Beijerinckia sp. 28-YEA-48: one gene and its partner. The protein of the gene in region 1 interacts with the protein of each later gene in a pairwise test. Links are inferred from orthologs where the notes say so. Each region holds a gene or a part of one and is shown in the gene's direction. Other genes may lie near its edges.

Region 1 (15,139 bases):
GGTGAAGCCCAGCAAGAACGTTGCGCCCAGCATATTCAGCTCTGTCGAGCCGGGCTTGTTCGACAAGATCGTCTCTGGGACCGCGTCCAGTGGATCCTCGTCAGCTGCTGGGAGCGGCATGGAGCATGGTGCCTCCCGACGGATGGAAAGGAAGCCGTAATGCTCGGCAAGCTGAGTTGGTCGTCCGTTCCGCTCGATCAGCCGATCCCGTTGATCGCTTCCCTCGCGGTGGTCGTTGGCATTGTCGCCGTGCTCGGATGGATCACCGTCAAAGGCTATTGGCCCTATCTGTGGCACGAGTGGATCACCTCGGTCGATCACAAACGGATCGGCGTCATGTACTGCCTGCTGGCGCTGATCATGCTGCTGCGCGGGTTCATCGACGCGCTGATGATGCGCTCGCAGCAGGCCATGGCCTATGCTTCGCAAGGCTATCTGCCGGCCGATCACTTTAATCAGATCTTTTCGGCCCATGGGACGATCATGATCTTTCTGGTGGCGATGCCATTCGTCATTGGGCTGATGAACTTCGCCGTTCCCTTGCAGCTCGGCGTTCGCGACGTGGCGTTTCCCACCTTCAATTCGGTGAGCTTCTGGTTGACCGCGTCGGCGGCGCTGCTCGTCAACATGTCGCTTTTGATCGGCGAATTCGCGCAGACCGGCTGGCTGGTTTATCCGCCGCTGTCGGAGCTGCAATTCTCGCCAGGTGTCGGGGTCGACTATTATCTGTGGGCCATCCAAATATCAGGCGTCGGAACGCTTCTGACCGGGATCAATTTCGTCACCACGATTCTGAAGGTGCGTGCGCCAGGCATGACACTGACGCATATGCCGATCTTTTGCTGGACGGCGCTCGCCGCCAGCCTACTCATCGTTGCCGCATTCCCGATTTTGACGGCGACGCTCGGCATGCTGCTGCTGGATCGCTATCTCGGCTTCCACTTCTTCACGGTGGAAGCGGGTGGCAATCCGATGATGTATATCAATCTCATCTGGGCCTGGGGACATCCGGAAGTCTACATTCTGATCCTGCCCGCCTTCGGCGTCTTTTCCGAAGTGGTCTCGACTTTCTCCGGCAAGCCCTTGTTCGGCTACCGCTCGATGATCGCGGCGACGATGGCGATCTGCGTGCTCTCCTTCATGGTGTGGCTGCATCACTTTTTCACCATGGGGGCAGGGGCCGATGTCAACGGCTTCTTTGGTGTCGCGACGATGATCATCGCCGTGCCCACCGGCGTGAAGATTTTCAATTGGCTGTTCACGATGTGGGGCGGCCGGATTCGCTTCTACACGCCGCTGCTGTGGACGATTGCCTTCATGGTGACGTTCACGATCGGGGGCATGACCGGCGTGCTGATGGCGATCCCGCCCGCCGATTTTGTCCTGCACAATTCGCTGTTTCTCGTCGCGCATTTCCACAATGTGCTGATCGGTGGACTGCTGTTTGGCTGTTTCGCCGGCTACAGCTATTGGTTTCCGAAGGCGTTCGGTTTCAAGCTCGATGAACGATGGGGGAAGGCGGCCTTCTGGTTCTGGGTCGTTGGCTTCTACGTAGCTTTCATGCCGCTTTATGTTCTCGGTCTCCAAGGCATGACGCGACGCATGCAGAGTTATGATGTTGCGGGTTGGCAGCCATGGCTGCTTGTGGCCGCCGGCGGCGCCGGGCTCATTCTGTGTGGGATTCTCTGTCAGATCGGCCAGCTCGTTTACTCGATCAAGCATCGCGCCGCCTTGCGCGACACCACCGGCGATCCTTGGGACGGGCGAACCCTGGAATGGATCACGGCTTCGCCGCCGCCGGCCTATAATTTCGCGGTGCTGCCCAATGTGTTTGGGGAAGAGGCCTATTGGGGGATCAAGCAGATCGCGCTTGCGCAGCATCAGCTGACCGATCTGCCTGATTACGCGGATATCGAATTGCCGCGCAACAGTCCGACGGGCTTTGTGGCGTCATTCTTCGCTGTCGTGACGGGCTTCGCTTTTATCTGGCACATCTGGTGGATGGTTCTGGCAGGTCTTTTCGGAGCTTTTGCCGTCTTTGTCGTCTTCGCCTGGCGCGACCGTTCCGAATATGAACTGCCGGCCGCGGAGGTGGCTCGGATCGATCATGAGCGGCGTCAGGCGCGCATTGCTTTGGTCGAAGGCCGTGAACCGGGCATTACCGCCATCGCGCCTGCGCGCGAGATCGACCACGATCCCAATCAACTGGGCCTGTGGCCGGGGGCCAACGAGGAGTTCAAGGGGCCGGCCTCCAAGCGGATCATCAGTGCCTATGGCTTCTGGATCTTTCTGCTCTCCGATTTCGTCATGTTCTCGGGATTCTATGCGGCCTATGCCGTCCTGTCGCACGCGACCGCTGGAGGGCCTGGCCCCCAGGATCTGTTTGATCTGAACACGGTGGCGCTCGAAACAGCCTTCCTCTTGCTGTCGAGTTTTGCCTGCGGCATGGCGACGATCGCCAGCAACGTCCGCAATATGCTTTGGACACAGATCTTCTATCTGATCACCGGCTTGCTGGGCGCCGGCTTCCTCTATCTCGAACTGCGCGAATTCGCCCATATGCTGGCGGCAGGCCACGGGCCCAGCAGCAGTGCGTTCCTGTCGTCGTTCTTCGCGCTCGTCGGGCTGCACGGCGCCCATGTGACGGTGGGCTTGTTGTGGCTGGGGACGATGATGGCGCAGTTCTGGGCCAAGGGTTTTAGGCCCGACATCATGCGGCGCGGGCTGAGCTTTGCTTTGTTCTGGCACGCGCTCGATATCATCTGGGTTGGCATTTTCACCAATGTCTATCTTCTGGGAACAAGCCCATGAGCAACCATCATCACAACCACACCGATTGGCACACGGATACCGCGCCTGGCGATCAGGAAGGCGACCATCACGATATCGCGGGCGCCGTCCGCAATTATCTGATCGGCTTCGTCTTGGCGGCTGCCCTGACGGCCGGTTCATTCTGGGTCGCGAGCGGAACGAGCTTTATTTACACGCCTGGCGTGCCGATGGCGCTGGCGGCGCTCGCCATCGGCCAGATGGGCGTGCATCTGGCGTTCTTCCTGCACATCACGACCGGCCCCGACAACACCAACAATGTCATCGCGCTCGCCTTCGGCGTTCTCATTGTCGGCATCGTCATCGCTGGATCCCTGTGGATCATGTATCACCTCAACGCCAACATGATGGTGCCGGGCAATCTCATGGATATGCGCATGCAGCCGGGGCTGTAAGCTCAGTGAAATACGACTAAGACGGGTTGAAGCGAGGAGCCAGGCAAAATCGCATTTCTTTCGAAACGGGATTTGCCCTAGCAACCGCGGCAAATGTCCTGGATCTTTTTGAGGGTCTGGTTGCCACCATTGATCAGCTTCTGATAGGAGCGCTCTTCTTCGTCGCGGCTGGCGCTGTGGGGTTCGGGCTGCTGCATGACTGGCAGGGCATTGACGGTGAAGATGCGAACGCCGGCCTTTTGCGCATCGGTTTCGAAATTCTTGAACGGCTGAGAAACCCTCCAGCCATCGGCTTCCTGGGTCGTATTGAAGGCGACCAAAAAGAACGTTGTCGGTGGCACGCCGTCTATGGCGCTGGGGCTGGTGTCGTGGGAGACAAGCCGGCCATTGAAAGCTGGCAGGCTCTCGGTCAGCTTGGTGGTTAGGGCAGGGACGAGGGTTGCGTCTGTCGTCGACGTCATCTCGACCGCAGCATAGGTGCTGATGGCGATATCGGAACGGTTCGCGCGCCGTTCACCGGGAACGTGCAGGCCATGTGGACCATGGACGCCATGGATCCCGCTGTGGAACCCGCCGCCTCCGCCAAAGCCACCGCCCATATGGCCGCCTCCCCGAGCACTCGCCAGCGCTGGCCAGAGGGCGAGGGGGATGAGGAGAAAAAGCGAAACAGGTCTCAACACGATCATTCTCCCGGCTGCCCGCGGCCCGAAGCCGGAGGAGCTATCACGGGATTGGAGCAACACTACGAACGGTCCTCGAAAGATTGGGGGAGAACTCACAGCGAGCGGAGGGCACCATCTTCGTTTGCGCTTGGATGGCACCGCCCGCTGACTGGCCGCAAATGCTTCCTCCGGCTGAACAATCCGAGGTGGTTTAGACGGGAACGATCATTGCGCTGGTAGCATGGCTCGTCTTCTCTTTGCGCCTTTGCGGGAGCCAGCGAACAGGAGCAGAATATTGTCATTGATGTCGTGATGGGACGCAACAATTGCGTTAGCGCGTTTGAATTATCAGCTGGCGATTGTTCCGCTGGGTCGCGTGAAACGGTCGCCGCTTATTCGGGAGGTCGCGATGCCAAACGGGTCTGTCCGCTGGCTGCTTATTCTTCCTTACATCGGACTGTTGTGGGTGCCTTTCTATAACAGGCACGATCCGGTGTTGTTCGGCTTTCCATTTTTCTATTGGTACCAACTGGCCTGGGTTCCGCTCTCGGCGCTCCTGACGTGGATCGTCTATAGGAGCATGCCCCATGACGACTGAAGTCGACACCACCGCACTTGCGGTCTTCACCTTCTTCTTCGTGCTGGTCACGGTGATGGGATTCATCGCGGCGCGCTGGCGCCGGCCCGCGACGCTGGCGCGGATCGATGAATGGGGATTGGGCGGGCGCTCCTTCGGCACATGGATCACCTGGTTTCTCATCGGCGGTGATTTCTATACCGCCTATACGGTGATCGCTGTTCCCGCGCTGGTCTATGCTGTCGGCGCTTACGGCTTCTTTGCCTTGCCATATACGATCATCGTTTATCCCTTCGTCTTCCTCGTCATGCCGGTTTTGTGGAAACGAGCGCGCGATCTGAACTACATCACTGCCGCCGATGTGGTGCATGGGCAATATGGCTCGCGGGCGCTTGAACTGGCGGTGGCGGCCACCGGCGTCATCGCCACCATGCCCTATATCGCCTTGCAGCTCGTCGGTATGACGGCGGCGTTGAGGGCGCTGGGCCTGCATGGCGAAATCCCGCTGGCGATCGCCTTCATCGTGCTGGCGCTTTACACCTATTCGGCGGGCTTGCGCGCCCCGGCACTGATCGCCTTCGTCAAGGACATCATGATCTATATCGTGGTGATCGCAGCGGTGGCGTTGATCCCCTCGCGGCTCGGCGGCTATGCGCATGTGTTCGAAGCTGCCGATGCGGCCTTCAAGGCTAAGGGGTCGGGAAGCCTGTTGCTCGAGGGCAATCAATATGTCGCCTATGCGACCCTGGCGCTTGGTTCGGCGCTGGCCGCCTTTATGTATCCGCACACGCTGACCGGTATTTTCGCGTCGAAGAGCGGCAATACCATTCGCAAGAACGCGGTCCTGCTGCCAGTCTATACGCTGCTGCTCGGTCTGCTCGCGCTGCTCGGCTATATGGGCCATGCCGCCAGCTTGAAACTGTCGAGCCCCAACGACGTGGTGCCGCAACTGTTCAAGACTCTGTTCCCGAGCTGGTTTGCGGGTTTCGCTTTCGCTGCCATTGCCATCGGCGCCTTGGTGCCGGCGGCGGTCATGAGCATCGGCGCGGCCAATCTGTTCACGCGCAATTTCTGGAAGGCTTATATCAACCCGGCGGTCAGCGAGGCGGGGGAGGCCAATGTGGCGAAGATGACGTCGCTGGTCATCAAGGCTGGGGCGCTGCTCGTCATTCTGTTCCTGCCGACGCAGTTCGCACTCGACTTGCAGCTGCTTGGCGGCGTGTGGATCCTGCAGACATTGCCGGCGGTGGTGTTCGGCCTCTACACCAATTGGTTCCGCGCGCCGGCTCTGTTCGCGGGATGGTTTGTCGGTTTCTTCGGCGGCACATATCTCGCCTGGGACGCCGGCTTGAAACCGCTGCATGCGGTCAGCCTGGGCGGTACGCCAGTGACCATCTATATCGGCCTGTTGGCGCTGGCCGCTAATATCATCGTCGCCTGCGTGCTGAACGCAATTCTGCCGGCGCGGGAGACGGCCAGGGCGTAAGCGCCTTAGCCGCTTATTCCGCTGGCTCGCAAATCGCAGCGTCGACCGGCGCGTTGGAGCCATCGCCCGCGAGCGTGCGTTGGCCGAGCAGCACGGTCGTGAGGGCGATGAGGCTGGCTGCGACCGAAACCCAGAAGCCATTGTAGGCGCCGAATGTGTCGACCACCCAACCGGTGACAAAAGCGCCGAGCGCCATGCCGATGCCGATCCCCGTCATCACCCAGGTGATGCCTTCGGTCAGTAGGGCGGGGGGCACACGCCGTTCGATCAGGCCGAAAGAGGTGATGAAGGTCGGCGAGACCGCGACGCCACTGACGAAAAGCGCCAGCGCCAGCACGGGCACCGTGTTAGCGAGGAGCAGCGGCAGCGTCGTCACGACGATGACGGATACGGCGATGGCCAACTGTTTTTGCAACGGCATGCGCAAGTTCAGCGCGCCGACAATGATGCCGACGAGGAAGGACCCAACCGCATAGACGCCGATGGCGAGACTCGCCGCGCCAGGCTGACCCAATTGCTTGGTGATCGCGACTGTCGTTACCTCCGCCGTGGCGAAGATCGCGCCGATGAAGATCAGGGCGAAGGTGATGATCTGCACCGGCCGCAACAGGATGGCCGATTGCCGCCCGCCAAGCTGGATCGGCCGCACCTTGGGTTCTGTTGATCGCTGCAAAATGAAAGCGGTGGAGCCGATGGCCAAGCATAAAGTCGAGACGAGCACGCCTGCTTCAGGAAAGAGCGAGACGCTCAGGCCGACCGACAACGACGCACCGGCGATATAGACGAGTTCGTCGGCCACCGATTCAAACGCGAAAGCGGTGTTGAGTTGCGGGCGGCCGCGGAAAATCTCGGTCCAGCGGGCGCGCACCATGGCAGGCATGCTGGGCATGGTGGCCGCGAACAGGGCGGCCACGAACAAGGTCCAAGTGGGCCAGCGCAGGTGCGTGGCCACCATTAAAGCGGTGAAGGCGAGGACGGAGATGACGGTCGCGGGCACGAGCAGCCGCGTCTGGCCGTAACGATCGACCAGGCGGGAGATTTGCGGGGCGATCAGCGCATTGGTCAGCGCGAAGGTGGCCGCGACAGCGCCGGCCAGCCAGTATTCGCCATGGGTCTGCGACAGCATGGCGACGATGCCGATGGCCTCCATGGCGATCGGCAGGCGGGCGATGAAGCCGGCGGCGGCGAAACCTTTGGCGCCCGGGGTGCGGAAAATCTCTGCATAGGGATTGGGCATTGCCCGGGCTCCTCGACCCTTGAAAACTTACATACATTGCGTATGTTGATCAAATAAGAAGATACGTCGCGTATGTCAACCGTTCGCGACAGCCCTGTGACCGGAGTTTTTGATGGCGCACAAACCGCGCAAGGAGATGATCGCCGAGACCCGCGCCAAGCTGATCGCTGCGGCCCGCAAGGCGTTCGCCGAAAAAGGCTATGCTGAAGCCTCGATGGATGATTTCACCGCCGAGGCCGGCCTGACCCGTGGCGCGCTCTATCACCATTTCGGCGACAAGAAAGGCCTGCTGGCGGCTGTGGTGACGCAGATCGACGGGGAAATGGTGGAGCGGCTCAACGCCATATCCGCCAAGGCGCCCTCGCGCTGGCAAGGGTTTTTGGACGAGAATATTGGCTATCTCGAAATGGCGCTGGAGCCGGAAATCCAACGGATTGTCCTGCGCGATGGCCCAGCGGTGTTGGGCGATCCATCGCTGTGGCCAGAAACGGAAGGCTGTGTTGCCACGATCACGGCCACTGTCGCGCGCCTGAAAGCGGAGGGGGTGATCGCCGACGTCGATGCGGAAGCGGTGGCGCGGCTGATCGTCGGCGCCTCGGCCTATGCGGCGAGTTGGATCGCCAATTCGGGCGATCCGAAAGCGACCTCGGAAAAGGCCATTCCGGCATTCAAGGCGCTGATGGAAGGGGTGCTGTTGCGGGATTGATCTGGCTTAGTTGTGTGACGGTGTCACGTCGTTCCCAGGATCATAGCTGACCCCCGGCTCGAAGCTGATGCCTGGATCGCGCGTGGGTGGGAAAACTGATTTGGCCTCATCTTTCGGTGGTCGGAAGGCCCAGTATAAGGCGCCTCCAACGACGACTAAGCCAACCAGCAGACCAAGAACGACCGAAAGCCAACTGGACATAGGTGTGTTCCTTTGTCTGCGCTCATCTGGCGACAGCAACACCGTACACGAAGCTGATCATTTCAACGATTATGTCGATGTTGCAGGGCTAGGCATAATATCATGCATTGGTGCTTCAGGCAGGCTCACATCGCAAAGTTGTTTGCATCGAGCCGTTAGCAGCCTTTGAAATCTTGCCGCGCGCGCACCTTTGAAGTGGCGGGTGACGAAGCGGAGGCGCAAATTCTTGCAAAGATTTCGATTGACGCTGAGGGGATCGCTGGTGCTCATTCTCATGTATCGCGCAGGGGGGATCGAATTGCGCCGCAGGTGTTTCCGGCGGTGAAACCTCGCATACGCTCTGCATAACGTCTGCGTTGCGGAAGATGGATATTGCATATGAAACGCGTGCTGATCCGTTGCGGTTGGTTGGTTACGCTCGATCCTAAAATAGGTGACTTCCGCTCCGGCGAATTACTGTTTTCCGGCAATCGTATTGAAGCCGTTGGCCGCAATCTCGGTGCGACGGCGGACGAAATCATCGATGCCTCCGACAAGATTGTGATGCCGGGTCTCGTCAATGCCCACATGCACACCTGGGAGACGGCGCTGCGCGGCATCGGCGCCGAATGGATGACGCCTGATTATCTGCGCACCATCCATCTCAATCTCGCCACCCGCTACACGCCCGAAGACAACTATCTTGGCAATCTCGTCGGTGCACTCGGCCAGATCGATGCCGGCGTGACGACGCTGGTCGACTGGTGCCACAACATCACCAGCCTCGACATGGCCGAGCGCGCGGTGGACGGCCTGATCGACAGTGGTATCCGCGCGGTGTTTGCGCATGGCACGGCGAAGCCGCCAACCAAGGAAGGCGGGGTGCCCTTTACACACATTCCGCATCCGCGCGAGCGCATCGAAGCGCTGCGCAAAGGCCGGCTTACGAGCGACGACAATCTCGTCACGCTGGCGATGGCGATCCTCGGACCAGACTGGGGCGCGTGGGAGGTCGTCGAGCATGATATCGCGATGGCGCGCGAATTTGGTCTCGTTTCTTCCTCGCACACGCGGCGGCGCGAGGATTGCGTGGTGCCCGATGGCTATCATCGCATGGCCAAGGCCGGCCTGCTCGGACCCGACCACAATCTCGTTCACGGCACCAGCTACGACGCGCGCGACATCCAGGTCGTGGTGGACAATGGCGCCTCGCTGACCTCGACCGTGCTGGTCGAACTGCATCACCACATCGGCGATCCTCAGGTGGCGGCGTTCCGCGAGGCGGGAGGCGTGCCTTCGCTGGGTATCGACGTCGAGCCGTTTACTTCCGGCCACATGTTCCGCGAAATGCAGGCAGGCCTGCTGTTCACGCGCGGTCGCGAGATTCGCAACAATGCCCTGCGCGGCAACTCGCCGTTCAAGCAAATGCCGGTGCGCTCGCGCGAGGCACTTGAATGGGCGACCATCGGCGGGGCGAAAGCCTTCCGCATGGACGACAAGATCGGCACGCTGTCGCCAGGTAAAAAGGCTGACATCGTGATGCTGCGCGCCAATGACATCAACATGGTCCCGATCTACGATCCGATTTATTCGATCGTCGAGATCGCCGGGGCGGGCAATGTCGACACCGTCATCATCGATGGCATCGTGCGCAAGCAGGATGGCAAGCTCACCTTCCCAGCCGATGTGCTGGCGCAACGGGTCGAACAGCTCGCGGAATCCGGTGCGCGGATCATGCGCGAAGGCGGCTATCAAATAGCCGGTGCACTGCAATAGGAGGCGATGATGACGCAACTTACGCGCCGTGCTGTTGTTGGCGGGCTATCCGCTCTGGGGGCTGCGCCTGCGCTGGCGCAAAGCGGTCGGCCGATCGCCATGCTGCATGGTTTCACGGCGGGTGCGAATGTCGACTTGGTCGCGCGCCTCATTGCTGATCAGTTGAGCCGGAAACTCAATCAGTCGATCGTGGTCGAACCGCGCCCTGGCGCCGGTGGCACCATATCGGCGGCAGCGGTGGCGCGCGCCGCGCCCGATGGCGCGACACTGACGGTGCTGCCCGGCGGCCATGCGGTGTCGGCGGCGATCTACAAGCAATTGCCCTACAACACCGCCGAGGATTTCAGCTTCATCAGCATGCTCACGGACTTTCCGTTCATTCTGGTGACCCATCCCAATCATCCGGCGAAGACCGTCGCCGACGTGATCCGTATGGCGCAAGCCGATCCCGGCAAGCTGATCTGCGCCACCGCCGGCAACGGCACGGGCATGCATCTCGCCCTCGAGTTGTTCATCTCGATGGCCAACGCGAAGATCCAGCACGTGCCCTATCGCGGCTCGCCGCAAGCCATCACCGATCTGATGGGGGAGCGCTTCGATTTCCAGATGGATACGCCGACGGCGCTGCTGCCTTTCATCAATGATGGAAAATTGCGCGCCATCGGCGTGACCGGGCCACGGCGTTTCTTCGCTTTGCCGAATACGCCCGCTATCGCGGAAACCGCCGTGCCGGGCTATTCGGTCACGTCCTGGCTCGGCCTTGCCGGGCCCCCAGGATTACCGGCGCCGTTCGTCGCCAAGATGAATGCCGACATCAAAGCGATCCTAGGGGATCCGGCGGTGGTCGAGCGGTTGCAGAGCTTCGGCAGCGAGCCCATGGCGACGACGCCGGAGGGATTCAAAGCCCGAGTCGCCGACGACGTGGCCAAATGGACCAAGGTCGTCGCCGAGGCCAATATTCAGCGGATCTAGCAAACACGGCCGTGCGCCCTGGAATTGTTGCGCCTGTCAGAGGCGCTGAAATGCCGCTGGAGCGCGAAATCCAGGGCATTGCCCTGTGCGACGGCCGGCGTGCCGCTTGGAGAGGGATTGCCGCGAAAACGAGGCTATTCAATCGTGTGACGGCGTTACCCCATTTCGACGCTGATCCGTGGGGCGGAGGGCCTTGGCAGGCTCGCTGATTATTCGTCCGTCCCATTCCGAGCGTATTGTACAGTTCAAATGACACTATATCTGGACGCGGACGGCCATTTTCTCTATTGGCAGGGCGGACCGAAGATCGAATCCGCGCCGGACGCGGGATCAGGAAAAAATCAGATGAGCCAGTCGTCAGCAGCCATGGCCGGTCAGGCTAGGTCGAATTCTTTCTTTTCCGCCAGCCTCGCCGAGGCCGACCCGGAGATCGCCCGCGCGGTTGACCTGGAATTGGGTCGCCAGCGCGATGAGATTGAGCTGATCGCTTCGGAAAACATCGTCTCCCGTGCCGTTCTCGAGGCGCAGGGCTCGGTGATGACCAATAAATATGCCGAGGGCTATCCGGGCCGGCGCTATTACGGTGGCTGCCAGTTCGTCGATATCGCCGAATCCCTCGCTATCGAGCGGGTGACGCGGTTGTTCGGCTGCCGTTTCGCCAATGTGCAGGCCAATTCGGGCTCGCAGGCCAACCAGGCCGTCTTCCTGGCGCTGTTGCAGCCCGGCGACGTGTTTTTGGGCCTCGATCTCGCCGCTGGTGGCCATCTCACCCACGGTTCGCCCGTCAATATGTCGGGCCGCTGGTTCAAGCCGGTGTCCTATGGCGTCGATCGCGACAGCCATCGGATCGACATGGACGAAGTGGCCAAGATCGCCCGCGCCAACAAGCCGAAGCTGATCATCGCTGGCGGCTCGGCCTATGCCCGTCATTGGGATTTCGCCAAGTTCCGCGAGATCGCCGATGAAGTCGGCGCGGTCTTCATGGTCGACATGGCGCATTTCGCCGGTCTCGTCGCTGGCGGCGCGCATCCCTCGCCATTCCCACACGCTCATGTGGTGACGTCGACGACGCACAAGACCTTGCGTGGACCGCGCGGCGGCTTGATCCTCACCAATGAGGAAGACATCGCCAAGAAGATCAATTCGGCCATTTTCCCCGGCCTGCAAGGCGGCCCGCTGATGCATGTCATCGCCGCCAAGGCCGTGTCCTTTGGTGAAGCGCTGCGGCCGGATTTCGCGCTCTACGCGCAGCAGGTCGTTGTCAATGCCAAGGCCCTGGGCGATGCGATCAAGAGCGGTGGCTATGATCTTGTCACCGGCGGCACCGACAACCATCTGCTGCTGGTCGACCTGCGCTCGCGCAAACTGACCGGTAAGGCGGTTGAGGCGGCGCTGGGCCGTGCCCATATCACCTGCAACAAGAACGGCGTGCCCTTCGATCCGGAGAAGCCGTTCGTGACGTCGGGTGTGCGGCTTGGCTCGCCGGCGGCGACGTCGCGCGGTTTCGGTGCGCAAGAGTTCCGCCAGGTTGGCGATCTCATCGTCGAGACATTGAATGGCCTTCTCGCCCACGGCGAAGCCGGCAATGGCGCGGTCGAGGCGAGCGTCAAGACGCGCGTCAGCGAATTGACGAAGCGGTTCCCGATCTACGGCTGAGGTCGGTGCAAAGGAGACAGGATGCGCTGTCCGTATTGCGGCACGCTCGATACGCAGGTGAAGGATTCTCGGCCGACGGATGATTCCGCGGCCATCCGTCGCCGTCGTGTCTGTCCCGATTGCAACGGCCGTTTCACCACCTTCGAGCGCGTGCAATTGCGCGAGCTCACCGTGCTCAAGAAGTCCGGCCGGCGTGTCCCGTTTGATCGTGACAAGCTGGCCCGGTCCTTCGAGACGGCGCTGCGTAAGCGCTCGGTGGCGCCTGAGCGTGTTGAGCGCATGGTCAACGGCATCGTGCGCCAGCTCGAAAGCTCCGGCGAATCCGAGATCGACAGCGGCAAGATCGGCGAATTGGTGATGGAGGGGCTCAAATCCCTCGACAGCGTCGCCTACGTGCGCTTCGCCTCGGTCTATCGCAATTTCCGCGAGGCGCGCGACTTCGGCACGCTCATCGACGAATTGAACGAGGAAGGGCCCGACGGCACGATCAAGTCCGTGGCGGGCGGTGAGTGAACATGCGGACGGCCCCTGAGCCGGGCGGCGTGATGGCTGACCAGGACGAACGCTTGATGGCCGCCACGATCGCGCTGGGCCGGCGCCAACTGGGCCTCACCGCGCCTAATCCAGCGGTGGGTGCGCTGGTGGTGCGCGATGGCGTCATCGTTGGTCGCGGCGCCACGCGCAAGGGCGGGCGGCCCCATGCGGAGACCGAGGCCATTGCCCAGGCGGGCGCACTGGCGCGCGGCGCCACGCTTTATGTCAGCCTCGAACCGTGCAGCCATTTCGGCGTTACGCCGCCGTGCGCGCAGGCGATCATCACGGCTGGCATCGCCCGCGTCGTCTCGGCGCTGGAGGATCCCGATCCACGTGTTGCCGGGCGAGGCCATCGCATGATGCGCGAGGCCGGCGTCGAGGTGGTTGTCGGTGTCGGCGCGGCTGCGGCGCGGCGCGCTCATCTCGGCCATATTCTGCGCGTCACCCAAGGCCGTCCGCAGGTGACGCTGAAACTGGCGGAAACCGCCGATGGTTTCGCTGCCGGTGGTCCGCACGACCGGCGCCTGCACATCACCGGCATCGCCGCCAACAATCATGTGCAAATGCTGCGCGCCACCCATGACGCGATCATGGTCGGCATTGGCACGGTGCTGGCGGATGATCCGCTGCTCACCGTGCGCCTGCCGGGGCTCGACGAGCGCCAGCCGTTGCGGGTGATCCTCGATTCCGCTCTGCAACTGCCGCTGCGCTCGCGTCTGGTGACGACGGCGCGGGAGGTGCCCGTGCTGGTGCTCTGTGCCGCCGATGCGGACGGTGGGGCAGAGGCCGCGTTGACGCAGGCTGGCGTCAACGTCGTGCGCGTCGCGCGTGGTGGCGATGGCCATCTTGATCTGGAGGCGGCGCTGCGGGTTTTGGCTGGCCGGGGTTTGACGCGGGTGTTTAGCGAGGGCGGCCCGCAGGTGGCTAGCCGGCTGATCGGCCTTGGTCTGGCCGACGAATGTGTCCTGCTCACCGCGCCCAAGCCCTTCACCCGCGAGGGCGTTCCCTCGCTTAGTGCCGAAGCCCGGGCGCAACTTGAGGATTCTCAGCTTTATCGGCTCGTCGAAGACGGCTTTTCCGGGGTCGATCGGCTGCGCCGCTACGAGCGCGTTCCGTAATATATCGTATTACCGCAAGGCGGCTTCTGGCCGCGCTTGCGCCGGTTGCCGCCGGTCTTTAAGGAACTGTCTCCCGAAGTTCGTGATAGGCTGTGTCGGCGTTACGGCTGGCACTGACTTCATTGGACTTGTCTGATTTCAAGAGTTTACCATGGCAGAACCCCGCCGCTCCACCTCGCAGCCACTGCCGCGCGCCGATGGAGCCCGTTTCCTCATCGTTGAAGCGCGTTATTACGACGCGATCGGCGATATGCTGCTCAACGGCGCCAAGGCGGCGCTGGAGCAGGCTGGGGCGACATGGGACATTGTCGGCGTTCCCGGTTCGCTGGAAATTCCCGCCGCCGTGCGCATGGCCACGGCCGGTGGTACCTATGCCGGCGCGCTGGCGCTTGGCTGCGTCATCCGTGGCGAAACCTACCATTTTGAGATTGTCGCTAATGAAAGCTCGCGTGCGTTGATGGATCTGTCGGTGTCGCAACAATTGCCGATCGGCAATGCTATTCTCACCGTTGAGAACGAGGAGCAGGCGGTTGTGCGTGCCGATCCCAAACAGGGCGACAAGGGCGGGGATGCAGCGCGTGCGGCGCTGTCGCTTTACCAGCTCAAACGCAGCGTGGTCCGGTCATGAGCGCGCGTCGTCAACGGGCCGCCGCGCGGCTTGCCGCCGTCCAGGCGCTCTATCAGATGGAAGTGGCCGGCAAGGGGCTGAATGAAATCCTGGCCGAGTTCGAAACCTTCTGGATCGGTGGCGAGATCGAAGGCGATCAGTATGAGGAAGCCGACGTCGCTCTGTTCCGCGACATCGTGCAGGGCGTGCTGACGGACCAGCTCGAGATCGACCAGGCCGCCGACAAGGTTTTACAGGAAGGCTGGCCGCTGCGTCGTATCGAGGCCGTGCTGCGCGCCGTGTTGCGCGGCGGCGTCTATGAATTGAAGCGTCGTCCCGATGTGCCGGCGCGTGTTATCATCACCGAATATGTCGATGTCGCCGCGGCCTTCCTGGCCGCTAAC
Region 2 (15,313 bases), 150 kb from region 1 along the record:
CGGACAAAGACCACATTGGTCTCGCGGCTCGGGCTGCCGATCCAATTCAACTTACGCGGATCGAACTGTGCGCTTTTATTGCCGAGCAACGGCTCGAAGGCGATGCCACGTGAAAATGTGCCGAGAGAAGTGCCATCTTTCAGGGAGATATTCGAAAGGTAGTTGATGGCCGTCAGGCTGCCGGCGCCCGGCATGTTTTGAACGACGACGGTGGGATTACCCGGAATATACTTTCCAATGTAGCGACTGATGGTGCGCGCGCTGAGGTCGTAGCCGCCCCCCGGCGAAAAGCCGACAATAATGGTGATGGTCTTGCCTTTGTAAAAGGCTGGGCTTTGCGCCTCGGCAACCGAGACCATCGGCAAACAGGCTGCCAAAATGGCGCAGCAACGGAGCGCCCCCTTCGAAAATATCATCTCTCTCCCCAAAAAACAGAACATCATTCTGTTTTTGCCTTACAGCAACTCGGGAGGACGTTCAAGAAAATAGAACGCCATTCTGAAAGTTGACAATTGCCGCCATTTTTTGGAAGTGTCACCCCATGACAGACCTTAGACAGGACGATGGCGACGCCAAGAATGTTGCTTCGGTGGAGCGTGCGCTCAATCTGTTGCTGGCATTCTCGATCGCGCGGCCGCGCATGACGCTGGCCGACCTCGCGGAAGCGACGGGATTGTACAAGAGTACGATTTTACGCCTGGCTCAGACTCTTGAAGCGCTTGGATTTTTGTCTCGCAGCGAAAGTGGTCAGTACTATCTGGGCTCGGCCACGCTGCAGCTCGCGCGCTTGCATCAGGAAGCGTTCGAGCCCGCGGAGGTGATTATTCCGGCCCTGCGGCTATTGGTCGAAGAAACCGGCGAGAGCGCCTGCTTCAATATCCGCAATGGCGACAATCGCGTCTGCCTCTACCGCATCGAGTCGCATCATCGTCTCCGCGACCATGTCACGGTTGGCGACGTCATTCCGTTGAAGCACGGCGCTGCCGGTCACATCCTCGAAGCGTTTTCTGGTGGCGAAGGTGCGCGGAATGCTCAAATCCGAAAGAAGGGTTATTCGGTGAGCCTTGCCGAGGTCAGTCAGGAGGTCGCGGCGATCGCCGCCCCGGTCTTCAAGACCGGGGGAGAGTTAGCCGGCGCCATCACCGTCAGCGGGCCGAGAAGCCGGATTGACGATGATGCCTTGAAGCGCCTTGAAGGCATTATCCTCAAGACTGCGGATATCTTATCCAAGCGGCTGGGAAGCGCGCATTCCATAGGCCCATAGTCGATCGAGATAACGGGGCGCGACCGCTCTATGATTTCGGCAGCCAGCGCTGCAGACGATCCAGCGCCTCGGCGATGTCATCCTGCGAACCGGCGAAGGAAAAGCGCACGGCGCTTGAGCCATGTTGGCGGTCGAAATCGACACCGGGTGTTGCAGCGACGCCAGCCTCGTTCAGCATGCGCTTGCAGAAATCAAGCGAGTCGTTGGTGAAGCGGCTGACGTTGCAATAGACGTAGAAAGCGCCGTCGACCGGATGAAAGTCGCCGAGACCGATGTGCGGCAGCTCCTTGATCAGCAAGGCGCGATTGCGGGCGTAGCCGGCTTTGACGATTTCGAGTTCGTCGATGGCATCGAAAGCCTTCTCAGCCGCGATCTGGCTCAGGGTCGGCGGCGAAATGGCGAAACTCTGCGCCAACCGCTCGACCGAGCGCGTCAGCCATTCCGGCAACACCAGCCAGCCGATGCGCCAGCCGGTCATGCAATAATACTTGGAGAAGGAATTGACGACGATCGCCTGATCGTCGAAGGCCAGCGCCGTCTGCGCCGGCCGTTCATAGGTCAGGCCATGATAGATTTCGTCGGAAACGAAGGCGATGCCGAGCCGTCGGCAGGTGGCGCCGATCTCTGCCAGCGCCGCATCGGTCATCATCGTGCCGGTCGGATTGGCCGGGCTCATCAGCAGCACGCCATCGAGCGGTTGCTGCGCATGGGCCGCCTCGATTATCGCCGCCGTCACCACATGACGGTCACGGGCGGACGTTTCGAGCGCCACCACGTTCACATCGATGGCCTCGAGGATGTTGCGATAGGCCGGATAGCCCGGCGAAGCGACGGCCACGCGCGCTCCGGCGTCGAACAGTGACAAAAATGCCAGAATGAAACCGCCGGACGAGCCGGTCGTCACCGCCACCCGCTCCATCGGCACGTGAACGCCATAGGTGTCGTGATAGTGCTGGGCGATGCGCGCGCGCAGCGACGGCAGGCCCAGCGACTGGGTATAGCCGATGCGGCCAGTTTCGAGCGCACGGATGGCAGCCTCGCGCACGATGCGCGGCGCCGGCGCCGATGGCTCGCCTGCTTCCATGCGGATGATGCGGCGCCCGCCGCTTTCCAGCGCGGCGGCCTCCTTGAACACCTCCATGGCAAGGAATGGCGCCACTTGGCTGCGCAACGCAGCCTGGTTACGCAACCTGCCGGGCAATGCTCGCTCTTGTCCCTGCCACCGTTCTGTCGCCATACTACTTGCCTTACGTGATCCGAAACTGTCCGAGAATTGCTCAAGAGTAGCCATGTCCCGCCCGCTGGACTTCCCGCCAACGATCTCCCGGCGCAGCCCTAACGCGTATTCGCCCATGCGCCTAGCCGCGATCACCCTGGCCTACGGCCTCGCCATATCAGGGATTGTGACAGGAACAGGGATTGCGACAGGCCTGCCAGCGCGCGCGCAGGAGGCCAGCCAGATCATCGTGCGCGATGCCGAGACCGAGCAATTGATGCGCGATTACGCCACGCCGATTTTCCGCGCGGCGGGCGTCAATGCCGGCGCGACACGGATCATCCTGGTGCAGGACCGCGCCTTCAACGCTTTCGTCGCCAACGGCCGCAAGATTTTCCTCAATCTCGGCACGATCATGGAAGCAAAAACGCCCGGCGAGATGATCGGCGTCATCGCCCATGAGACCGGCCATATCGCCGGCGGCCATCTGGTGCGCCAGCGTCTCGAATTGGCCAATGCGCAGATCTATTCGGTCGCCGGCCTGCTGCTCGGCGCCGGCGCGGTGGTCGGAGCCTCTCGCAGCCGTCAGGTCGGCACGGACTCCGGCGGCGCCATGGGCGCCATTCTCGGGCCGCAGGAAATGGTGCGGCGCGCCTTGCTCTCCTATCAACGCAGCGAGGAACAGGCCGCCGACATCGCCGCCGTCAAATATCTCAATGCCTCCGGCCAATCGCCCAAGGGCCTGCTGACAACCCTTGAGCGCTTTCAAAATGAAATGCTGTTCAAGTCGCAGGCGCTCGATCCCTATCTGCTCTCCCATCCGCTGCCAGCCGAGCGCGTTTCCAATCTGCAGCAGCAAGCGCGCCGCAGTCCGAATTTCGACAAACCGGACAATCCAGCGTTGCAGGCGCGGCATGATCTGGTGCGCGCCAAGGTGATTGCCTTCGTTGGCAACACTTCGGAGACCGGCCGGCGCTATCCCTTGAGCGACACGTCGTTGGCGGCGCGCTACGCCCGCGCCGTCGCCGCCTATCGCAACGGCCGCCTGCCCGATGCGTTGGGGCAGATCGATGCGCTGATCGCGACGCAGCCCAACAATGCCTATTTCCACGAGTTGAAAGGCCAGGCCCTGCTCGAAGCCGGCCGTGCTGGCCAGGCGATCGAGCCGCTGCGCCGCGCCGCGGCCCTGGCGCCACGCGGCGTGCCGATCCGCGTTATGCTCGGCCATGCTTATGTGGCGACCAACAATCCGACCTATGCCAATGACGCGATCCGCGTCCTCACCCGCACCACCCAGGAAGAAGACGACAACGCCGAGGCCTTCCAATTCCTCGCCATGGCCTATGAGCGCAAGGGCGACCAGGCCAATGCCATGCTCAGCGCCGCCCAGGGTCTGTTCCTCGTCGGCAAATTCGTCGAAGCTCGCACCCAGGCCGATCGCGCCAAGCGCCTGTTCAAGGACAACTCCCCCGGCTGGCTGAAGGCCGACGACATCCTCGAATACCGGCCGCCGAAGGACTGAAAGCCGCAATATCTTCCCGCATCCCCGCGCGGCGGGCGATCAGGCCAAGATTGTGGTCGTTCACACCAAATTGTCTGGCCGCCGTTCGCGATTCAGCCGCTTTCAGCCTATAGCTTCAGGTCAAGCACCCTCATTCTGGATACAAACATGCGTTTTCCTGATTCTATGGCCGGCAAGATCGCCGCCTTCGCGGTAGTCGCCCTCCTGGCCTTCGGCGTCGGGATCCTCGCCCGCAGCCCTGCCGTCGTCGCACCGACAACGGAACGGACGCAGGTCGAAGCCATCATCAAGGACTATCTGCTGAAGAACCCGGATGTGGTGCGGATGGCGCTTGAGGAGATGGAGCGGCACACCCAGGCGCAGGAAGAAACGCGCAAGCAAGAGTCCGTCGCCAAGCTCAGCCCGCAGATTTTCCAGTCCAAATATCAGACCGTTCTGGGCAATCCGGACGGCAAGATCCAGCTTGCGGAATTCTTCGATTACAATTGCGGCTATTGCAAACGCGCCCTCAGCGACCTCTCGCAGTTGATGAAGGACAACCCCGATCTACGTGTCGTCCTTAAGGAATTTCCAGTTCTTGGACCGGGCTCCGTCGAGGCTGCGCAAGTCGCCATCGCGCTCAAGAAACAGGTCGATGCCCCGAAATACTGGGAGTTCCACCAGAAACTTCTCGGTGGCAGCCGCGGCCCGGTCAGCAAGGCGCAGGCGCTCGCCGTCGCCGAGGAAACCGGCGCCGATCTCGACAAGCTGCAAGCCGACATGGCTGGCCCGGATGTCCGCGCGGGCCTCAGTGAAGTGATGAACATCGCCGAGACCCTCGGCCTGAACGGCACGCCGTCCTATATCGTCGGCTCCGAAATCGTCGTCGGCGCCGTCGGCGTGGAAAAGCTGCAGGACAAGATCAGCAACCTGCGCAAATGCGGCAAGACCGACTGCATCTAAAAGCCTGGCTGCATCTGAGCCATTCACTATTCCGGAACTGACCGATCCCCGAGGTTCGCCTCGGGGATTATTTTTTGAGGCTCAAGGCGAACTACCGCGCCGCCGCCTGCTGCGGCACGGGCGCGGTGGCATTGGCCGCATTGCTCGCGGGATGCCAGCCCTCGTCGCTGCGGGCCACAGTGCCGACCCGCATCTGCGCCGTCACCATAAGCTCCGTGCCGGAATCGAAGCGCACCGTGTAGCGCAGCCGGTCCTGGCCCTCGAAACCGGGCTTGGGCTGATAGACGATATGGCTGCCAAAGCCGGTCTGGCCATTGCACTTGGCGAAATCGCCCTTGTTGCCGGAAAGCACGCGCGGCCCATCATTGACCGCCACCGTGCCGCTTGACGGCTGCTGCACGACGGTGACCACCGGCGCCTTGGTCGAGCAATCGGGCCGCATCGACGAATGGCTCCACACCTCCACCGGCTTGCCGGCCTCGGTCGAACGCCGCACCAGGGTCTCCTTGCCGGCCGATTGGCCAGCCACAGATCCAGAAGCTTGACCAAAAGCCTGCCCAGCCAGAAGCACCAGTCCCGTCGCCAGAACGATCGTCTTTGCCACCATCGCCAACTCCCAACCTGTCGCCGCCCACGCAGCCGATCCGATGCTGCCAGAACCTCGCGCGCTTTGCATCAAAAATTTTCATGTTTTGTTCTTTTTTGTTCTCTTTTGTTCTTGCGCAACCGGAACCCGCCCCGCGTTTCACGTGCGCAAAGCACGCCAGGAGAGCCCAAACCCTTCCATCCCAAGGATAACCGGGCTATGAGGCACCCCGGCGGGCACGCCCCCGCACCGCAGTCCTGCGGTTGTTCATCCGTTTCCGAGCGTCACCAAACCGTCCTGCCGAGCCACTGATGCAAGCCATCCATGTCCTCAACGGGCCCAATCTCAATTTGCTCGGAACACGCGAGCCGCAAATCTATGGCTCGGAAACGCTTGCCGATATCGAGACGCGCCTCATCGCCAAAGCCAGGGCCGCGAACTTGATCCTGGAATGCCGGCAGTCGAACCACGAGGGCGATCTGGTCGACTGGATCCAGGAAGCCGGCCAAGGCGGCGCGGGTGTCATTCTCAATGCCGGCGCCTATACCCACACCTCTATTGCCCTGCGCGATGCCATTGCCGGCTCCGGCGCCGATGTGATCGAGGTCCATCTCTCCAACGTCCACGCCCGGGAAAGCTTCCGCCACCGTTCCCTGATTTCGCCGGTGGCGCGCGGCGTCATCCTCGGGTTCGGATCCCTGTCCTATGACCTGGCCGTCGATGCGCTCATCGCGCTCGCGGCAAAGAAGAAGAGCTAAGACCGAATGACCAAGAAGCCCGAAGACGAAAAGCCCCGGTTTGACACCTCGCTGGTCGAGGAACTGGGCGCGATCCTGGGGCGTCTCGAACTGTCGGAGATCGAGGTTGAGCATGAAGGCATGCGCGTGCGCGTGTCGCGTCAGCCGCCGACCGTGATCGCCACAGCCGCTCCGACCTCCGTCATTGCGCCGCCGCCGCTGCCGATCGCCACCCCTGCGGCCGCCACACCAGCGGCCGCTCCTGTGGAGCATCCCGGCACGGTGAAGTCGCCGATGGTCGGCACCGCCTATCGCCGCCCGAGCCCGGATTCCAAGCCGTTCGTCGAGATCGGCAGCGTCGTCAAGGAAGGCGAGAAGATTTTGCTCGTCGAAGCGATGAAGACATTCAACGAGATCGTCGCACCGCGCGCCGGCACCATCACGGCGCTCTTCGTCGATGACGGCCAGCCGGTCGAGTATGGCGCGCCGCTGCTCGTGATCGAATAGACGGGCGGCCCAGCCGATGTTTGACAAGATTCTCATTGCCAACCGAGGCGAAATCGCCCTGCGCATTCTGCGCGCGGCGAAGGAACTCGGGATCGCCACGGTCGCTGTCCATTCCACCGCCGATGCCGACGCCATGCATGTGAAGCTGGCCGATGAATCGGTTTGCATCGGCCCGCCGACCGCGCGCGACAGCTATCTCAACATCCCTGCTCTGCTCGCCGCCTGCGAGATCACCGGCGCCGACGCTTTGCATCCGGGCTATGGCTTTCTGTCGGAGAACGCCCGCTTCGCCGACATCTGCGCCGATCACGGCATCACCTTCATCGGCCCCAAGGCCGAGCATATCCGCACCATGGGCGACAAGATCGAAGCCAAGAAGACGGCCCGCCGTCTCGGCATTCCTTGCGTGCCCGGCTCCGAAGGCGGCGTCACCGATGACGTCGAAGCGATGAAGATCGCCACCGAGATCGGCTTCCCGGTTCTGGTGAAGGCGGCGGCTGGCGGCGGCGGACGGGGCATGAAAGTAGCCCGCACCGCCGACGATCTTGTCGATGCGCTCGCCACCGCGCGCACCGAGGCGAAGGCTGCCTTCGGCGACGATGCGGTCTATCTCGAGAAATATCTGGAGAAGCCGCGCCACATCGAAATTCAAGTGCTCGGCGATGGCCAGGGCAACGCCATTCATCTGGGTGAACGCGATTGCTCGCTGCAACGTCGCCACCAGAAAGTCTGGGAAGAAGGCCCCTCGCCCGCGCTCAATGTCGAGGAACGCGAAAAGATCGGCGAGGTCGTCGCCAAGGCGATGCGCGAAATGGCTTATCTCGGCGTCGGCACGATCGAGTTCCTTTACGAGGACGGCCAGTTCTATTTCATCGAAATGAACACGCGCATCCAGGTCGAACATCCCGTGACCGAGATGATCACCGGCATCGATCTCGTCAACGAGCAGATCAAGATCGCCGCCGGCGCGCCGCTGACGATCACGCAGAATGACGTGCGCATCTCCGGCCATGCCATCGAGTGCCGCATCAACGCCGAACATCACGCGACCTTCCGACCCTCGCCTGGCCGCATCAGCTATTTCCATCCGCCGGGCGGCCTTGGCGTGCGCGTCGATTCCGCCGTCTATCAGGGCTATACGATCCCGCCCTATTATGACTCGCTGGTCGGCAAACTGATCGTCCACGGCCGCAGCCGCAACGAAGCACTGCTGCGCCTGCGTCGCGCGCTTGACGAATTCATCGTCGATGGTGTCGAGACCACCTTGCCGCTGTTCCGCACGCTCGTGCGCAATGCCGACATGCAGAACGGCGACTACGACATCCACTGGCTGGAAAAATTCCTCGCGACCGGCGGCATGGATCCGTCTCGGTAGAACGTCGGATCGCGAGCGAGCAAAAGGGTCACACCGCATGTCTCGTCTCGCACTCGACGCCGCCATCCCCATTCTACGCATCTACGACATCGCGAAAGCCAAGGAATTCTACGTCGACTTCCTTGGCTTCAAGATCGATTGGGAACATCGCTTCGACGATAATGCGCCGCTCTACATGCAGGTGTCGCGCTCCGGCACGAAGCTGCATCTGAGCGAACATTACGGCGACGGCACACCCGGCAGCGCCGTCTATATCCGGGGTCATGACGTTCCAGCGCTCGCGGCGGAACTGCATGCCAAGAAGGCTCGCTTCGCCCGGCCAAGCCCGACCGCCAAGGAAATGAACCTCACCGATCCGTTCGGCAACGTGTTGCGCTTCGACGACGCAACGAACCAGCATTGAACACGAGTGACGACGAGGTGACGGCCTGGAGAAAATCACGTTTCGGAAGAAACGTGATTTTGCTTAGCCCCTCTTATTTGGACGCGTCTTCATGGCGCTCGACGATTCCGTCGAGCTGTGAAGCGCTATAGTGACCGGACGCTTTCTCGCTCTCAGTGCGTAACAACTCAAAAAGCAAATCAAGAATGCGCGGCGTCTTCTCGACGCCAGTGCGTCGGAGACCGCCCAACCACCCTTTGAAATGCACGTGCGAATTGGCTTCCATTCAGATAGCCAACGCACTTAGCGATGCTATCGATGCTGACCGACGCGTCGCGCAGAAGCCACATGGCCCGCCTGATGCGCTGATGAGTGACGTAGGCATAGGGCGCTTCACCGGTGCTCGTCTTGAAGCGCCGGCTGAACTCGGCCGTACTCAGACCCGTGATGGAGGCCAAAGCCGGCAGGGAGATGTCATTCGACAGATGTTCGGCGATGAAATCACAAACGTGAATCAATTGCCTCGGTGACAATGCGCCCTCAGTGTTCTTCGGCGGCATCGAGGTGAGCCGCAACACCAGCAGTGTCAAGGCGTGTTCGATGAAGAGTGTCGACAACGCGTGTGTTTCTGCTTCGGCTGCAATCGCGATCAGAAGCTGCTCAAGCAAAGGGTCTTGATAGAAACGCGAGTAATCAATCAAACCGGCGCTGCCTTGCCGATGCAGATCGGCAATGATGGCGCCGAGCTTGTTGGTTGATATCCCCAGGCTCAAGAGGCTCATCGACGGCCAGGAACCGACGACGCGCGCATCGGGTCCGGCAAGCGCGATAACTCCTGGCCGCATTTGCCCATCGAGCCGGTTGCGATCCGTGGTTCTGTAAAGATGGCCGCCGCCGTCGCGGCATAGATGAATCCATGTGTCGGAAAGCTTCGCGAACTCGCCTTCTTTTGCCGCATATGTCGCATACATCAGCCGGACATCGCCGCTCTGGTTCGTCAGGAGCAATTCAACGCCGTGTCCGCCTTCTTTGCTGGCAGTCTGGGCCGATGGACCTCGCGTGCGGCGGAACGCGCCGTCTGCGCGCAGCCCGATTGCAGTATGATCGACAGGGACGCCCTGGTCTCCTCTGGCGAGGGTACCATCAGATGATTTCTGCACGAAACGGCGCGGTGTCATGTTGCCATTAATACAAATTGGATGGCGAAATACAAAATATCACTGCGGCGGAGGCATATTTTTTAAATTGTCTAAATATACTCTGTGTCTTTGCTGTTACGCAGGACAACTATTTGACGGTAGAACCGTCGATGCGCGCAGGATGTGACTTGTATACGCAGGATATGCAAGGCGCCGAGTTTGACCAAATTGGCGATGGCCCGCTAGCCGTGAGCGATACCTTAGCGGGAGAATTTGATGACGCCGACATTCCGAATGCAGGGCATCCTTATGCTGACGACGGCTTATGCTGCGCTCGCCTTCGGCATCGATCGGGTTTCCGCGCAATCGACCAACGGCGCCAGCAGTTTGCCCGCGGTCACCGTCGATGCGCCGATGCAAAGGCAGATCGCGCCTCGTGCCCCACGACATGTTCGACAAGCCGCCACGGGCCGGCCCCGCGCCGGAGCGCGCTCAAGCCAAGTCGCACAAACGCCAAGGCCGATCCCGCCCCAGCCGTTGCAAAATCCGACCACGATCCTGCGCGGCAACGGCCCGATCAACGGCTATGTCGCCGGTCGCAGCCTCGCCGGCACAAAGACCGACACGCCGCTTTTGGAAACGCCGCAGGCGATCTCCGTGGTCGGGCGCGATCAGATCCGCGACCAGAACGCCCAATCCGTGGTCGAGGCGCTGCGCTACACCGCCGGCGTCGCGGCTAACGCCAATCCGAACGACGGGCGCTTCGAGACGCTCCGCATTCGCGGTTTCGAGCCCGTCATTTACCTCGACGGCATGCAACTGCCCTACGGCACCGGCCTGTTCGCAAGGCCGAAGGTCGATCCCTTCATGCTGGAACGGGTTGAGGTGCTGAAGGGCCCGTCGTCTTCCCTCTATGGCCAGATCGCGCCCGGCGGCTTGGTCAATCTCGTCAGCCTGCTGCCGCCGTCCACGCCGATCCGCACCGTCGAATTTCAGGCCAACACGTTTGGCCGCGGCCAGGCGGCCTTCGACGTCGGCGGCCCTGTCGGCCCCAGCGGCGAATTTCTCTATCGCGTCACGGGACTGGTTCATGCCGGCGGCACGCAGGTCGACCACGTCGACGATTTTCGGGGCGTGATCTCGCCGTCGTTCACCTGGAAACCGAATGCCGATACGACGCTGACCGTGCTCGGTTCCTTCCAGCGCGACGATACCGGCGTTGAGATTCAGTTCCTGCCGGCTTACGGCACGCTCTATCCCAACCCCTATGGCAAGATTCCGATCAACAAATTCGTCGGTGATTCCAACTTCGATCACTACGGGCGCACGCAATATTGGGCGGGCTATCAGCTCGAACACCGCGTGAACGACGCTTTGACCCTGCGCCAGAATCTGCGCTACGCATCCCTCGATACCAATATCAAGGCGGTTATCGGACAAGGCGGCCTGGCCGCCAATATGTACACGCTCAATCGCTTCGCCTTCCGGGTGCCTGAAAAGGCTACCGCGTTCACACTCGACAATCAGGCGGAAGCACGTTTCAACACCGGGCCGCTGACCCACACAGCCTTGTTCGGGCTCGACTACCGGCACTCGACGGGCAGCTTCAAACAATATTTTGGCCCCGCTCCCTCCATCAACATCTTCAACACGGTCTACAGCCAGCCGATCACCTTACCGCCGCTGACGACCTTTACGGAACAGGTGCAAGATCAGCTCGGCCTCCATGCGCAGGATCAGATCGCGTTCGATCGCTGGCGCCTGACGTTGAGCGGCCGGCATGACTGGGTGTCAACGGAGACGCGCAACTACCTCAGCGCCACCACCCCAAAGCTCAATCAGAGTGACTCAGCCTTTTCCGGCCGCGTCGGCTTGAACTATGTGTTCGATTTCGGCCTGTCGCCCTATGTGGCCTATGCGCGGTCGTTCCAGCCGACGCTTGCCGTCACGACCACCGGTCCGTCACGCCCGACCACGGGCGAACAGATCGAAGCCGGCGTCAAATATCAGCCCGTCGGCACCAATGTGATGCTGACGGCGGCGGTGTTCGACATTACGCAACAAAACATTCTCACGCCTAATCCTTCCGGGATACCGGGTGCTCCTCAGGTCCAGACCGGCGAAGCTCGATCGAAAGGCGTCGAATTGGAAGCCATGGCCTCGCTCACCGAAGGCCTCAAACTCATCGCGTCCTATACCTACACCGACACCAAGGTGACGAAGAGCAACACCGCCGCGCAACTCGGCAAGCAACTCATCATCACGCCGCGCAATCAGGCGGCCTTGTGGGCTGACTATACGTTCCAAGACGGCGCGGCGCGCGGTCTCAGCCTTGGTGCGGGCGTTCGCTACACCGGCAAATCCTATGGCGATGCGGCCAATACCATGCGCATTCCTGACTATGCGCTGGTCGATGCGGCGCTCCGCTATGATCTGGCCAACCTCAGCCCGACCTTGAAGGGCGCGACGATTGCCATCAACGCGCAGAATATTTTCAATCGCCCCTATGTTGCGACCTGCCAGAGCCTCAGCGCCTGCTTCTATGGCGCGGGCCGCGTCGTGACGGCGAGCCTGCGCATGACATGGTAAATCCATGACCTCGAAGACGCTTCGCATCTGGATCCGTGTGCACACCTGGACGAGCCTACTCCCCATGCTCGTCCTGCTCCTGCTGTGCGTGACCGGGCTGCCTCTCATCTTCCATGAGGACATCGATCGGGCCTTCGGCCAGCGCGGCATTCCCGATCCGTCCGCGACAGCGACAATGCCTCACCTTCCGCTTGACCGCCTGATGGAGATCGCGAGCCAGGCTCGCTCTGGCGAAGCCGTTCGCTTCGCCACACCGGTGCCGGGCGAACCGTTGTGGAACATGGCGATGGGCAGCTCGGTCGAGTCCCGCAAACTGACGGCAATCGTCACCGTCGATGCGCGAACCGGAAAGGTCATGCGAACCGGCGACCGCCTCCGCAGTCCCGCGATGCAATTCCTCAGGGATCTCCACTCAGAACTCCTCCTCGATGACAAAGGCATGTGGATCCTCGCCATTGTCGGCGTGTGCTTTGTCGCTTCAATCGTTTCGGGCGTCGTCGTCTACGCGCCCTTCATGCGTCGCCTCGATTTCGGCACCGTGCGCAAAACCAGCCGACGGCTGTATTGGCTCGACCTGCATAATTTGGGCGGCATCGTCCTCACCGTCTGGCTGCTCGCCGTCGGCCTGACCGGCGTCGTCAACACGCTCTCGCTGCAAATCGCCAATCACTGGGCGGCGACAGAGCTGGCCGAGATGATCCGCCCTTGGCGCAATACGCCAGTGCCAGCGAAAATCATCTCGGCTCAATCGGCGGCCGAGACGGCTCTCGCGGCGGCGCCCGGCATGACGATCAACACGGTCGCGATGCCCGGCACCATGATGGCCGGTGGCCACCACTACGATGTCTTTCTCAGCGGCAATCAGCCGCTGACCTCAAAACTCATCATGCCTGTCCTCATCAACGCCGAGGATGGTTCCATCAGCGACATGCGCAGCCTGCCCTGGTATGCGCAGGTGCTCTTCCTCTCAAAGCCGCTGCATTTCGGCGACTATGGTGGAATGTCCCTGAAAATTCTGTGGGCTCTACTCGATCTGGCGGCCATCATGGTTTTAGGCAGCGGTCTTTACCTCTGGTTGGCACGCATCCGCCGTCCGCAGGCAGCCAGCCAGACTTCCGAAGTCCAACACGCGCCAGGACGTTAAGCGATGACATTCCTGTCGCGGCATCGGCCGCTCAAGCTCATCTTTGGCGCACCGGCCGTCGTCGGTGGCGTAGTAGCTTTCGGATTGCTCTCGGCCCTGCTCGGGGACGGATTTTGGGACATACTGTCCTGGCTCGCGCTGGCGTTGCCGATCTTGCTCATCGCCTATTACGCGCTGATCAAGTCGTAACGACGCGAAGCTGACCTTCATCTCCCCATCGAGACGAACGGTCCAAGGACGGGGCGAAAGCATCAGACAAAGCGAAATCGGTTCATCCCCACTTATTGGAATATCTCATTGAACTTCTTCTTCACGACCGGCCCCTGCTTACGCAGGAAGGCATAGTCGACGCCGATCACCTTGATGTCCTTGATGGCGGGACTGCCGGCCGGTGGCGGCATGTCGATACGCGCCGAATAGGCGCCGTCCTCGGGGAAGAGCTTCTGAACGTCGTCGCTGATCATGAATTCGGCCAGGAGCTTGCCGGCATTGGGGTTGGGCGAGCCCTTGACCACCGAGGTTGGCGACGGGATCACATAGGTGCCGTCGGTCGGATAGATCGTCTCGATCGGATGACCGTCCTTACGATCCTCGGCAGCGTAAGAATCAAGCGCGCCAGCAGCGATCACGCGTTCGCCGCGCTTGATCATGTCGGAGACCTGCTGGTTGCTCTGCACGATCATAATGTCGTTCTGGCGCAGCTTCTCATAATATCCCCAGCCCTTCTCCTTCGCATTCATGCCAACCACCGTCAGTTGAAGCGAAGTGAAGGAAGGGTCGGTCATGACCTGCAGCCCCTTATATTTAGGATCGAGCAAGGCATCCCAGGTACGTGGCGCCATCGCCGCCGGCATCTTGTCGCTGCGCACATAGATCGTGATGATATTGAGCCGTTGAGCGATGAAATTGCCATTGGCATCCTTCGCGCTGTCGGGGATCTTATCGAAATTGACGGGCTTAAACGGGACGAACATGCCCTGGTCGCCCAGTTCCGCCGCAGCGGCGGGATCCGATGTCGTGAGGAGATCGGCGTTGATGCGCTTGGCCTGCGCCTCCTGCAGGAAACGGCGCAGGATCGCCGAGCCGCCCGAGCGGAAGATCTCGACCTTTACGCCGTATTTTGCCTCGAACATTTTCGCGATCTTCTGGCCGGTCTCGACCGGCGTCGACGTGTACCAGACGACTTTGCCTTCCTTTTTGGCGGCCTCCAGGTCGGCCCTGTCTTGCGCAAGCGTGACGCTGACCGCGCCCAGCGATATCACGGTGCCCATCGCGATCGTGTAAGCCAGTCTGCGCATGCGATCCTCCCTGGTTCGTTGATATTCCTTTGCAGTCGCCGGCCTTGCGGGCTCATTCACCGCGATAGAGCGGCTCCGGCTGTTCGAAGAAACTCCTCAAGATGTGATAAACCAGCTTGTAGTTCTTCTGCTGAAACGAGGCATGCGAGATGCCAGGCATGACGATGAATTGCTTGTCGGCATTCGGCAGCCGCGCATAGAAAGCCATCAGATCCTCGAAACTGGCGATGCCATCATATTCGCCCCGCATGATGATCGTCGGCACGGTAATCTTGGCCGGGTCGGTCAGCGGCAGGCGCGAGCACATGTCGACATAGGTGCCTGTCGGCATGGAATCGTCGAGCGCCAGGATCGCGTCGGCGAAGGCCTCGATCGTCGCGTGGTCGGCCGTTCCGGGATGGTCCCGCTCAAAGATCGAATGCACGAAAGCACGGTCGATCGGCCGGCGTTTCATCGCCTGGAATTGCGGTAGCTTCTTCTTGCGCTCTTCCAGCGTCGGACTCCCCTCGCCGGTCCACACGAAAGCGTCGAGCGCCAGCCGACGCACCCGCTCGGGATGACGCTCGGCAAAGCTCGCGGCGCGCAGCGCACCCGAAGAAATCCCATAGATCA

The links.
Region 2: the proteins of ribD (region 1) and accC interact in binary tests that used the Escherichia coli proteins (3 or more experiments, as listed by UniProt). The link is inferred for Beijerinckia sp. 28-YEA-48 from one-to-one orthologs.

What each region holds. Positions count from the first base shown.
Region 1 is NZ_FNSI01000001.1:1,002,098-1,017,236, forward strand. Bases 12,289-15,059 are described here. They hold ribD (bifunctional diaminohydroxyphosphoribosylaminopyrimidine deaminase/5-amino-6-(5-phosphoribosylamino)uracil reductase RibD), read left to right. Parts: upstream 12,289-12,991; coding sequence 12,992-14,128; downstream 14,129-15,059. Other genes in these bases: glyA (serine hydroxymethyltransferase), read left to right, coding at 12,289-12,476; nrdR (transcriptional regulator NrdR), read left to right, coding at 12,498-12,989; ribH (6,7-dimethyl-8-ribityllumazine synthase), read left to right, coding at 14,280-14,756; nusB (transcription antitermination factor NusB), read left to right, coding at 14,753-15,059. Also shown: cyoA (ubiquinol oxidase subunit II), read left to right, coding at 1-160; cyoD (cytochrome o ubiquinol oxidase subunit IV), read left to right, coding at 2,808-3,224; BLW50_RS04770 (hypothetical protein), read right to left, coding at 3,302-3,904; BLW50_RS04775 (DUF3311 domain-containing protein), read left to right, coding at 4,296-4,484; BLW50_RS04780 (monocarboxylate uptake permease MctP), read left to right, coding at 4,474-5,949; BLW50_RS04785 (MFS transporter), read right to left, coding at 5,963-7,186; BLW50_RS04790 (TetR/AcrR family transcriptional regulator), read left to right, coding at 7,299-7,892; BLW50_RS04795 (amidohydrolase family protein), read left to right, coding at 8,472-9,848; BLW50_RS04800 (tripartite tricarboxylate transporter substrate-binding protein), read left to right, coding at 9,858-10,820; more of glyA, read left to right, coding at 11,187-12,288; more of nusB, read left to right, coding at 15,060-15,139. UniProt on the Escherichia coli protein: Converts 2,5-diamino-6-(ribosylamino)-4(3h)-pyrimidinone 5'-phosphate into 5-amino-6-(ribosylamino)-2,4(1h,3h)-pyrimidinedione 5'-phosphate.
Region 2 is NZ_FNSI01000001.1:1,153,970-1,169,282, reverse strand. Bases 6,025-8,969 are described here. They hold accC (acetyl-CoA carboxylase biotin carboxylase subunit), read left to right. Parts: upstream 6,025-6,790; coding sequence 6,791-8,149; downstream 8,150-8,969. Other genes in these bases: BLW50_RS05510 (AraC family transcriptional regulator), read right to left, coding at 8,732-8,969; BLW50_RS05515 (glyoxalase superfamily protein), read left to right, coding at 8,187-8,552; accB (acetyl-CoA carboxylase biotin carboxyl carrier protein), read left to right, coding at 6,295-6,774; aroQ (type II 3-dehydroquinate dehydratase), read left to right, coding at 6,025-6,288. In the rest of the region: BLW50_RS05560 (Bug family tripartite tricarboxylate transporter substrate binding protein), read right to left, coding at 1-359; BLW50_RS05555 (IclR family transcriptional regulator), read left to right, coding at 506-1,264; BLW50_RS05550 (pyridoxal phosphate-dependent aminotransferase), read right to left, coding at 1,293-2,501; BLW50_RS05545 (M48 family metalloprotease), read left to right, coding at 2,554-4,002; BLW50_RS05540 (DsbA family protein), read left to right, coding at 4,150-4,944; BLW50_RS05535 (hypothetical protein), read right to left, coding at 5,036-5,551; more of aroQ, read left to right, coding at 5,842-6,024; more of BLW50_RS05510, read right to left, coding at 8,970-9,709; BLW50_RS05505 (TonB-dependent siderophore receptor), read left to right, coding at 9,947-12,259; BLW50_RS05500 (PepSY-associated TM helix domain-containing protein), read left to right, coding at 12,264-13,403; BLW50_RS05495 (hypothetical protein), read left to right, coding at 13,407-13,592; BLW50_RS05490 (extracellular solute-binding protein), read right to left, coding at 13,685-14,701; BLW50_RS05485 (alpha/beta hydrolase), read right to left, coding at 14,754-15,313. UniProt on the Escherichia coli protein: This protein is a component of the acetyl coenzyme A carboxylase complex; first, biotin carboxylase catalyzes the carboxylation of the carrier protein and then the transcarboxylase transfers the carboxyl group to form malonyl-CoA.